2 regions of the Microcoleus sp. POL10_C6 genome follow, and region 2 is predicted to be linked to the other one. Evidence: riboswitches for the same ligand, from Rfam matches in the RefSeq annotation. Region 2 holds a riboswitch; the other holds the start of a gene.
What was found. Region 2 has a riboswitch for cobalamin ahead of QUA34_RS03505 (CbtB-domain containing protein). Riboswitches for the same ligand answer to the same signal wherever they lie in the genome.

Region 1 (5,129 bases), on a different contig from region 2:
AGCACCGTTGCTACCGCGCACGATCACAACACCCCCGCTAAGACTTTTATCCGCGAAGGTTTATGGAGATGCCTTCGCGGAGTTGCGCTATGAAGTTCCTGTCCCGGCCGATGACACAACTGCTTAATCTTTAAAGCAGCCGGCGCGCTTGTAAAATCTGTTGTTGCCACTGCTCAAAAGTCTTTACTTTTGAGCTACCATCTCTCTCAACGATCGCCCTTATTTGCTCCATTAGCTCGATCGCCAGTGGTACGCCAAGTTGCAATTGTTCCAACACATCCCGCTGAGCAAAAACGGTTTCCGGTGTTCCTTCTAAAATCAATTTTCCTCGATCCATTACAAACACCCAATCAGCCCAGCGGTAGATGAAATCGAGGTCGTGACTTGCTAAAAGGATAGTGGTTCCAGCGCTGTGAATTTGTTGAAGTAAACCGATCAGTTGTCGGGTGTGACGCGGATCGAGATAGGCGGTAGGTTCATCTAGCAGCAGCAGTTTGGGCTTGAGAACCATGATATCGGCGATGGAAACCCGCTTTTTCTGGCCCAAACTGAGATTGTGAATTGGTTCGCGGGTGAGTTCGCTTAGATCGAATTGCTCGATCGCCTGTTGCACCTGTTGAGCAATTTCGGATTCTCTCAAGCCTAAATTGTACAATCCATAGGAAATATCTTCTTCTACCGTCGAAGCTACTAATTGATGTTCGGGATTTTGAAAGACGAGTCCGATTTGTTGGCGCAGTTGCATCAAAGATTTGCGATCGTAGCTAAAGGGTTCACCTTGCCAGCTAATGATTCCCTGTTGCGGTTGATACAAGCCATTTGCTAACAGAAAAAAGGTGGTTTTGCCACAGCCATTTTGACCGATCAGCCCGCACCGTTTGCCAGCGGGGACTTTTAGATTTAAACCCTGAATTGCCACTCGCGAACCGCAGGGATAGGAGTAGGAAGTGCGATCGAATTCGAGAATCCATTGAGACATATTTGTTATTTGTTATAGCCTTGTTCCCTGGCTCTGCCTGGGAATAAATACCCGGAGGCTCTGCCTCCAATTACCGATTACCGATGAATGATTACTAATTACCGATTACCGATTTCCATTCTATAGCAATCCTTGCAGCAGTCGTCAACTTTTTACCCCTCCCCAACCCTCCCCTTATCAAGGGGAGGGAGTAAGAAAATTACAAAGGATGTAGAATTGAATTGCTATATTTGTGTCAGCCTAGATCAGATTTTGACAACTGCCAAAGTTGCATTTCATAACAGAGATGTTGCTCAAAAAGTTGACTTGCCTCCAATCCTTCAACCACCAACTTCTTGAACCAGCGGCGAAATATCCAGCGCAGGAATTTGTGGACGGGCGGAACTGTTATCGCAATCAAATCTGCAACATAGATCATTGTATTTAGTCCATATCGGCGGAAAGTATCTACATACAAATCGATTGTTGGCAAAATATGGGCGGAAATATCCTCAGTTTTTACTAAAGTGAATCCAGCCTGCTTTAATGCTGCATGAAGTTCCGTAACAACATGACAATTAGAGAACATTCCCTCTTTATAATTAGCATCAGATCGTAGCATATCAGCCAGCAAAACGTAGCCACCCTGATTGAGGATTTTGGCGGCACCGTTAGCAATATCAACAGCCGACATATACTGGCTACTTTCGCTAAAGAGAATAAGATCGTAGAAATGGGTTGCTTTGAAGTCTTCAAACCTCGTGAGGTGGAAGATTGCCCGATCGCCCGTACACTTAAGAAAGCGCTGCTGTTGAAACGGATCGGGTGCGAGCCCTTCGACTGCAAAACCTCGATCGAGCAAATAAGCCGCATTTCCGCCAATCCCGCAGCCCACATCGAGTATCGTATGAGTGCCTTTGGGGATTGCATCCAACAGTTTTACAGTATAAGCTTGCTGAGCGAGGCGCAATCGGGCGATCGTTAGTTCGTCAGCGGGCACAGGTAGGGTTTCCCAATAGCCGTAGTGAAGGTAGGGCGAATCTGTCAGGCCCAAATAGTAATTAAGCGCTGCATTTTGGTAGCGAGTTACTTTGGAAATTTCGATTGATTTTGGCTGCGGCATTCGGAAATTTTAGTAAGTTTTAGGATTTAGGGCAGAGTTGAAATTCTTCCCAGCGCTTGCATACTTGTTCATAGCACTCAACAGGAGAAATTGCCAACTTTTGCAACAAATTGATATCAATGTGACCGTTGGCGATCGACAAAAAAATAATTGCTTCCTTGGGTTCATAACTAGCAATGATTTGCAGCAGATTGGAAACAGTATTTTCCTCTATTTCTAGTTGCTGTAAATAAACGGTTGCCTCCAAGTCGGAAATAAATTGCAAATCGTACTTTATAGTATCTACACTCCAATTCACCGAGCCATTAATGGGAGTATTGATTTTGCAAGCAACCAAGCCTCGTCCTCGATGCAAAAAACCATTCCAAGCAGTATGCCCGATCGGCAAAATATTTTGGTGAATAAACAAGTTTTGCCAGTAGCCAAAACTACCCTGCCAAACACTATCTTCAACTCGCATTTCTTTTCATTTCCCTTAAAATAAGATACCCTTCAGAACACAAATCGAATTACATCAGCGTTCATCTGTGTTTATCTGCTGATATCTGCGGTTAAAAAACCCCAATCCAATAATAAAAAAAATAATAAACTCACCATCATCCATACCTCGCAGATGAAAAACATGATTGTAAACAAATCGGCGGGCATCCTGACTCAGAGATCCAACGATCTCATTACAGTTGCGGGACAGCGCCGGATTCGCACCGAACTTTCCCCCTTGCGTCTGATGGCTGTTCTCCATCAGAGCCGATCGATATACGGGAATATTACCACTATTGGGGATATTTGACAAAAAAGCGTCCGCCTATTCACCAAACTCAATATTTTCATACAAATCTGCCAGCGAAATCTCCACAGGAATAGAGGTTAAAGTCAGCCTATCGCCCATACAGCTATATTCCGAAAAAATCCACTTATTCGCATCTGTTTTAGAATATTGCTCCACCTGTAGCCGATATTGGTCGATTAATAAATATTCCTTAAAACTAGGAATAGTGCGATAAGCAGCAAACTTTTCATCTCGATCGTAAGCTCTAGTACCTTTAGACAGCACCTCAGCAATTAGCAGCGGATTCGTAATTGTATCCGTCCGTCCAGAGTGCAGTTCGATCGGGCGCGCTACCACCATCACATCCGGGTAAGTATAATTATTAAGCTGCGGAACCCAAAGCCGCTGATCCGAACTGAAAGTCCGATATGGTTTCCCTTTTAACGCCAGTTTCAGCGCAACAACTAAATTAGTGGTAATTTCATTGTGATCCGGTGTGCCGCCAGCCATCAGAACAATCTCCCCATTGATAAATTCATGCCGATCCTGAGAATTGATTTCTAATTCTAGATATTCCTCAGCGGTGTAGGTTTTGGTTTCAACTGGCGCGATCATACACAACGCTCTCCTTTAATCTACTCATTTCATTTTATCTTAAAAATTTGGGTAGTTCAACAGAAAAATAGATTTTAATCATGCTAAAAAACAGGCAAGATGCCTGTTCCACAAAGAGGGAATTTTATTGTGGGGAGTAGGGGTTGGGCATTCGGCCCGCCCCTGAAAGGCTGATTGAGAATGTGCAAGATGTGAGCGCGATCGCACTTAACAAACTTACCGCAGCGGGACAAAGTTATAGCCAGTGCTTCCTCCTTGTTTAACTTGCACTAAAATCGGCTTACCAGCCCGATCGCCCGTGGGCAAAAACTTCACATCCTCGCTTGCTCCTGCTGTCGAAAAACTCGCATTTCTGAGTGCTTGTTGCAATCCTTCCCGCGTATTGCTTTGCCGCAAGCCAGCGATCACAGCTTGAGTCGCGTCAAAACTCGTTGCTGTTCGCCAATTCACAATTCCTCCCCAACGCTGGCGGGCATTTTCTGGGAAACGGCTACCGGGATTAGTTTCAGGATGCCAGGGAACGGGCAAAACAAGCCCGTCAACGTCTTTTTGTCCGTCTTTTAAAGTTTGAAAGGTGTAGAGCGTAGTGCTGCCGTAGAGTGGCAATTTGCCTCGATTGATGCGAGCCAGAGAAATCGCACGGTCAATGCGATCGATGTGGGGCGCTACCATCAATCCTTGTGCACCTTTGCTGACAGCATCGGCGAGGGCATTTTCCGCATTAAAAGAAGGGAGTGAAAAGTCGCAAACAGTGGGAACTAATTTGCCGCCAGCAGCAGTAAGAGATGCCACAAATTCATCTTTAAATGATATATTATCCGGTGCTTGGGAGTCGTAACAAATAGCAATATTAGTTTTGCCTGCTGTTTTGACTGCATATTCTGCTAAGGGAGCAGCCATGACGCTAATATTGGGTACTGTCCGAAATATGTAGCTGCCAAATCCTGATAGATTATTGGCAAAGCTAGTCGGTGTTACCATTACCAGTTTTTCTTGCTGATATATCGGAGCAGCTTCGAGAGATGCGTTGCTAGCATTGTGTCCAATTACTGCTAGTATACTTGCATCGTTTGTTAATGCTTTTGCAACATCTCTGACCACTTCTGGACTGTTGTCATCGTTGACAATTTCTACTTGCAGTTTTGCACCGTTGATGCCACCGCTATTATTGACTTCATCCTGAGCTTGGGCGACACCTCGAAGGATTTCTTGCGCGACATTGGGGTTGCTACCAATGGGGACGCTGACAGCAATTTTTAAGGGGGAACCATTGCTGGCTGGGGTCTTATTCAAATAAATAATGGCATTATTCAAATAAATAATCGTTTCGGGATCGTTGCGATTTTGTTGCAGCGAATCCTGAAATTTTTTGACGGCTGCTTGGTAATCTCCATTGACAAAAGCTTCAACGCCGGCTTTTTTTTCTGCTGTTGTTTGGGATGTTACCAATAGCCGATTTCCTAAACTGATGCGACTTGCGATCGCTCCCGATGCGCTCGTTGTCGGTGTAGATGTATTTGAACTTTTGGCATTCAATAAACCGGGAAGGAACTTGTATGCGCCAAACCCAATTAAGCCGAGTACAATAATAAAAAAAATGGGCGGCGGGCTGTTTCTTTTGTTAGTATCTTGATACATGATTTTTTCTCCTTATTTTGATAGTG
Region 2 (5,129 bases):
TTTCAGCAGGAACGATTGGTTTGAGCGGCATACTTGTAGTTTCTGTGGTCTACTTAGTTGTGACAGTTTTGGGAATGGTTTTGCTAGTAGACTTGGGAATGAAAGGAGTTAATGCTTTAGAAGAAAAGCTGCATTTTTTCGAGGCTCACGAACAAGGATTAACCGGAGCAGTATTAATCCTTCTAGGAATTGTGGCTTATTTCATCAAAGTGTAAAATGGTTGGTAATACAATTTAGTCTTGGGAAATATCCAGCACAGGAAAAAATATTATGCGTCGTCAACGTTCCATGCCTTGGATTCACCGCTATTCTCGTCCGCTCACGGCAGGAATTGCCTCGATAGGGGCTGCGATCACTGCTTATCTAACAGTGGTTAAGTTATCCAACGGAACGGCAGTTTGTCCGATCGAAGGCTGCGATATCGTGCTTTCGAGTCCTTATGCCTATGTCTTTGGTTTGCCTCTTTCTTTGTTCGGTTTTTTGGGCTATTTGAGCATGATAGTTTTTGCCGTAGCTCCCCTATTGGTCAATCCCGCAGAACAGAAGAGTCTCCGCTCTAAGTTAGAGTCTTGGACGGGACTATTTCTGTTTGCTGGTAGCACAGCTATGACGATTTTCAGCGGCTATCTGATGTATGTACTGGCTGTTGATATTAAAGCAGCTTGTATTTACTGTATTGCATCTGCTTTGTTTGCAACTAGCTTGTTTGTCTTAGCATTAATAGGTCGCGAATGGGATGATATCGGGCAACTATTTTTTATAGGAATTGTGGTGTCTATGTTAGTGCTGATTTCCTCTCTGGCTCTTTATGCCGATGTGAATAATCTCGGTACAGCTAACGAGACTAGCATCAAGACTACGACATCTTCCGGTACTTCAGAAATTGCTTTAGCGCAGCATTTAAAAATAGTGGGTGCTAAAATGTACGGCTCTTTTACCTGCGATCATTGTCAAGCACAGAAAGCAAGTTTCGGCAAAGAAGCGGCGGGCATTATCAATTATATTGAGTGCAATCCTCAAGGGAAAAATGCTCGGCGGGATCTTTGCGAAGCTGCGAAGATTCAAGGGACTCCCACTTGGGAAATTAACGGTAAGTTTTACCAAGGGCAAAAATCTTTGCAGGAGTTAGCGGATTTATCTGGCTATCAGGGAACTCGCGAATTTAAAGAGCTCTCAAATCAGGAACGTTGACAAGAGTGATTTCTGGCGATCGACTTAATCATAGTCGATCGCACTTAAATTAAATTATCCGAAATCCGGTTAAATGCGCCCTACTCTCACCCGCAGCCCAAGCAAACGGCGCTGCAATCCAAATCCGATCGCCATCCCCGCGATTACAATGCCTGTAAAGTAAGCTAAAACAGTCAACCGCACTGAAAGAGGAGGCGCGACTCCCTCAACTTCAATACTTTGTAAAACCTGGAATGGTGAAAACTGACGGGCCCCGTTGGGTTGGGGAGAAACTTCTACCTCTACTTTGTGAGGTGCGCCATCAAAAAACTGCTCTTGCCATATCAGTTTTCCGGCTGCATCCGGGACACCTTTGTAGGCAAAAGCAATCCAATCATTTTCGAGTTGGGTGACTTTAACATTGAACAATACATCTGTGACTGGCTGATTTGTTTTGGTATCGGTGACTTGAACTTGTAAATTAGCAGCTTTCCCTACTGTCGCACTAACATCTCCAGAAAGTCGCACCTGTAAACCCTGAGATTGCACAATGGGGCTAGTTTTTTCTGTCGGTTTAGATTCTGTCATGTGAGACATTGGCATCGACATCTCAGACTGGGCAATTTCAGCACTGACATTAACATATAACAAGGTAGCGATCGCAATTATTATCGCCCCACTTAACAGCAATCGCACTCTTTCAGGCGCTATTTCTCCTGCTTGGATTTTGGGCTTTCCTCCAATCGCCAAGCCGCCACCTAGCCCAACAACCAACAAAATCACAGCTAAAATCCCAAAATTGCGATACCTCACCCCGTTTTCCGGCACGGATAGTGTTAAAGTTTGCTGAATAGGAGTAAAAGCATTTTCTGCGATCGGAGTCACCTTTGCTAACAATTGATAATTTCCCCTAATGGGCAGCATTTGCTGGATTTGTAACTCACCTTTAGCTGCAACAGCCTCTATATCCAGCAACTTTGTTCCCTCCACGATCGGAAAATCGGTGGTAAACCAATGATTTTTAGGCGGAGTTAAAATTGTCAAACTAATTCGAGCATTCTCTAAAGGAATCCCCGCTGCATCTAAAGCTTGCAGCTTTAACGACACTGGAGATAAAGGTGTAGTTGCCTCGGCTTCAAAGGGTAAAATCTGGCTGATTGGGGGTTCAGAAGTCAGTCGCACAGTTGATTGTGGAGACTGCGAAAACCCTACCCAACCATAGAAAAAGATACTCATCATGCAGACAGCACTGATGAGCGCAGAAAACTTTAATTTTGACATTTTAATTCTGGACTTTTAAGGAATCTCGCGCGGGGTGGGGGCGGGTTTATTTAACCTGTCTGCACTCTGAGAAAGCTCGCAGGTTTACCCGCCCCAACAGGTTAAACGAATCGCACTGCAATATCTCAAATAAAAACAATCTTGTTTAGTGACAACTAACCATCAAAGTGTGGTGGCGCAGAGAGTGTACCTTGTTATGGACGGCGGGATAAGTTGTAAAGTAAACAGTCCAGACAGTCAAAGCGCATAGGGAGATGTAGAGCGTCGCTTGCACGGGTGTTGAAAGCGTCAACCGTGCCGTTTGTTGCCAAACCGAAGAAGAAGAAGATTGAGTAGTCATCATGTACCTCGCAGATGAATAAAGTAAATTTGGGCATCGGCGGGCATCCTGACTTGGAGAACTTGTCTCCTTCACAGTTGCGGGACAGTGCCGGACTTACACCGAACTTTCCCCGTTACCTCTGGTGGCTGTTCCTCACCAGAACCGATTTGATATTCAGAGCATATCACACATTCTGTTGCTGCATTCACATTACCTGGAGTGTTAGATAAAAAATACACAACTTCATATTTCTTGCAACTTTGGCGGATTTTGAGCAATACGACTGATGAAATTTAACAGAATTTGTGAGATTATGAAAATAATATGAAAATTATTTAACAATAAAACCAATGACTCACCCCGAAAACAGACCCAGCCTTCCTGAAGTCCACCGCAGCGTCCCCGTTCCCAACAGCAAAGGTTTCTGGCGTAAAATGCTGGCCTACGCAGGGCCGGGATATTTGGTTTCAGTGGGTTACATGGACCCCGGAAACTGGGCGACTGACTTAGCGGGGGGAGCCAAGTTTGGCTATGCGCTATTAAGTGTGATTTTGCTATCTAATTTGATGGCAATTTTGCTGCAATCACTCTGCGTGCGTTTGGGAGTGGCAACGGGACGAGATTTGGCACAAGCTTGTCGAGATTATTTCAGTCCGCGAGTCAGTTTTTTGCTGTGGATACTTTGTGAAATTGCTATTTCTGCTTGCGATTTAGCTGAACTTGTTGGAAGTGCGATCGGACTGCAATTGCTATTTGGTATTCCCTTAGTTTGGGGAGTGTGCATCACTGCGCTAGATGTAATAATGGTATTATTTTTACAAGGAAAAGGCTTTCGTTATATCGAAGCTTTGGTGATTACGATTATTGCAATTATTGGCGGTTGTTTTATTGCAGAAATGATTTTTGCAAAACCTGATGCCGGAGGAGTTTTACTCGGTTATGTTCCCAGCCTAGAGATTTTGCAAAATCAGGCAATGCTTTATATTGCGGTGGGTATTTTGGGGGCAACTGTGATGCCGCACAATCTTTACTTGCATTCGTCGATCGTGCAAACTCGCTCTTGGGAAGAAACTGCTGATAAAAAATGGGAAGCAATTAAATTTGGCACAATTGATTCCACCGTAGCGCTGTCAATAGCTTTGTTTATTAATTCAGCAATTCTGATATTGTCGGCTGCAAGCTTTCATTTTTCCGGGTATCAAGAAGTAGCAGAAATTCAAGATGCTTACAAACTGCTTTCTCCGGTACTGGGTGTGGGTTCTGCTAGTGCAATTTTTGCCTTTGCTTTATTGGCTTCGGGGCAGAACTCAACCTTGACAGCAACTTTAGCAGGACAGATTGTGATGGAAGGGTTTCTAAATTTTCGGCTGCGACCTTGGTTGCGGCGCTTGCTGACTCGACTGATTGCAATTGTGCCGGCTTTGATCGTAATTATCTTGTTTGGTGAAGGCAGTACAACTAATTTACTGGTTTTCAGTCAAGTGATTCTCAGTTTGCAATTACCCTTTGCAGTAATTCCCTTGGTAATGTTTACCTCAAACCGCAACTTAATGGGAGAGTTTGTGAATCCATTTTGGCTGAAAGCCTTAGCTTGGTTAGTGGCTAGTATTATAGTAGGATTAAATAGTTGGCTGTTATTGCAGACTATTTTCTAGTAATCTGCGATTGCGGTAGAGGCAGGAACACATTTAATATTTGATGCCTTAATGTGTCCATATAAAATGGGAGAAAGAGTAAGAGCGTTAAAGTTGTTACGCTCAGTAACGCCAGGAATGCTATTGATGTGGGATAGAGGCTTACATTCTTATGCGATGGTAGAAGCTACAGTCAGTAAAGGTTGTGAGTAGAAGAGTGCGAATTCCATCCAACGTTAAATTCTTAAACCAAACACTATTAGATGATGGTTCATATTTGAGGAAAGATTTATCCATCAGGCAAACTAAGAAAAAAAAGATTTAAGCCCATACAGGTAAGAGTAATTGAGTACACAATTGAGGCTCCCGAACACCCAGTCACACAAATTAGATATCGTTTAATTACGAGCTTGTTGGACGCTGAAAAATTTCCAGCCCAGTCACTTGCTTGTGAATATCATCAACGTTGGGAAGTCGAGAATACTATTGATGAAGTCAAAGTACATTTATTGGGAAGAAAAACTCATATTCGTTCTCAAAGACCGAAAGAAGTGGTACAAGAAATTTATGGTTTACTACTAGGACCGAAGAGCTGTACGGTCATTAATTTTTCAAGCTGCAAGCAGTGCCGGTGTTTCACCATTGCGTCTGTCTTTTACTGGAACATTACGAGTGATTCGTCGTGCTCTGCCAAAATTCCAGCGGTTACAACCACAAGAAAT

Region 1: linked by a shared signal. The riboswitch ahead of QUA34_RS26225 (hypothetical protein) and the one ahead of QUA34_RS03505 (CbtB-domain containing protein) in region 2 are both predicted to bind cobalamin.

Annotation. Positions count from the first base shown of each region.
Region 1 is NZ_JAUBRB010000069.1:1,278-6,406, reverse strand. It holds gene QUA34_RS26240 (dihydrofolate reductase family protein) at 1-127, shown strand, start outside; gene QUA34_RS26235 (ABC transporter ATP-binding protein) at 131-979, opposite strand; gene QUA34_RS26230 (methyltransferase domain-containing protein) at 1,215-2,081, opposite strand; gene QUA34_RS26225 (hypothetical protein) at 2,101-2,541, opposite strand; cobalamin riboswitch at 2,704-2,848, opposite strand; gene QUA34_RS26220 (Uma2 family endonuclease) at 2,887-3,465, opposite strand; gene QUA34_RS26215 (ABC transporter substrate-binding protein) at 3,682-5,103, opposite strand.
Region 2 is NZ_JAUBRB010000004.1:59,428-64,556, reverse strand. It holds gene QUA34_RS03520 (hypothetical protein) at 1-215, shown strand, start outside; gene QUA34_RS03515 (vitamin K epoxide reductase family protein) at 271-1,191, shown strand; gene QUA34_RS03510 (hypothetical protein) at 1,261-2,451, opposite strand; gene QUA34_RS03505 (CbtB-domain containing protein) at 2,597-2,794, opposite strand; cobalamin riboswitch at 2,813-2,955, opposite strand; gene QUA34_RS03500 (Nramp family divalent metal transporter) at 3,124-4,428, shown strand; partial or broken gene QUA34_RS03495 (transposase) at 4,438-5,129, shown strand, end outside.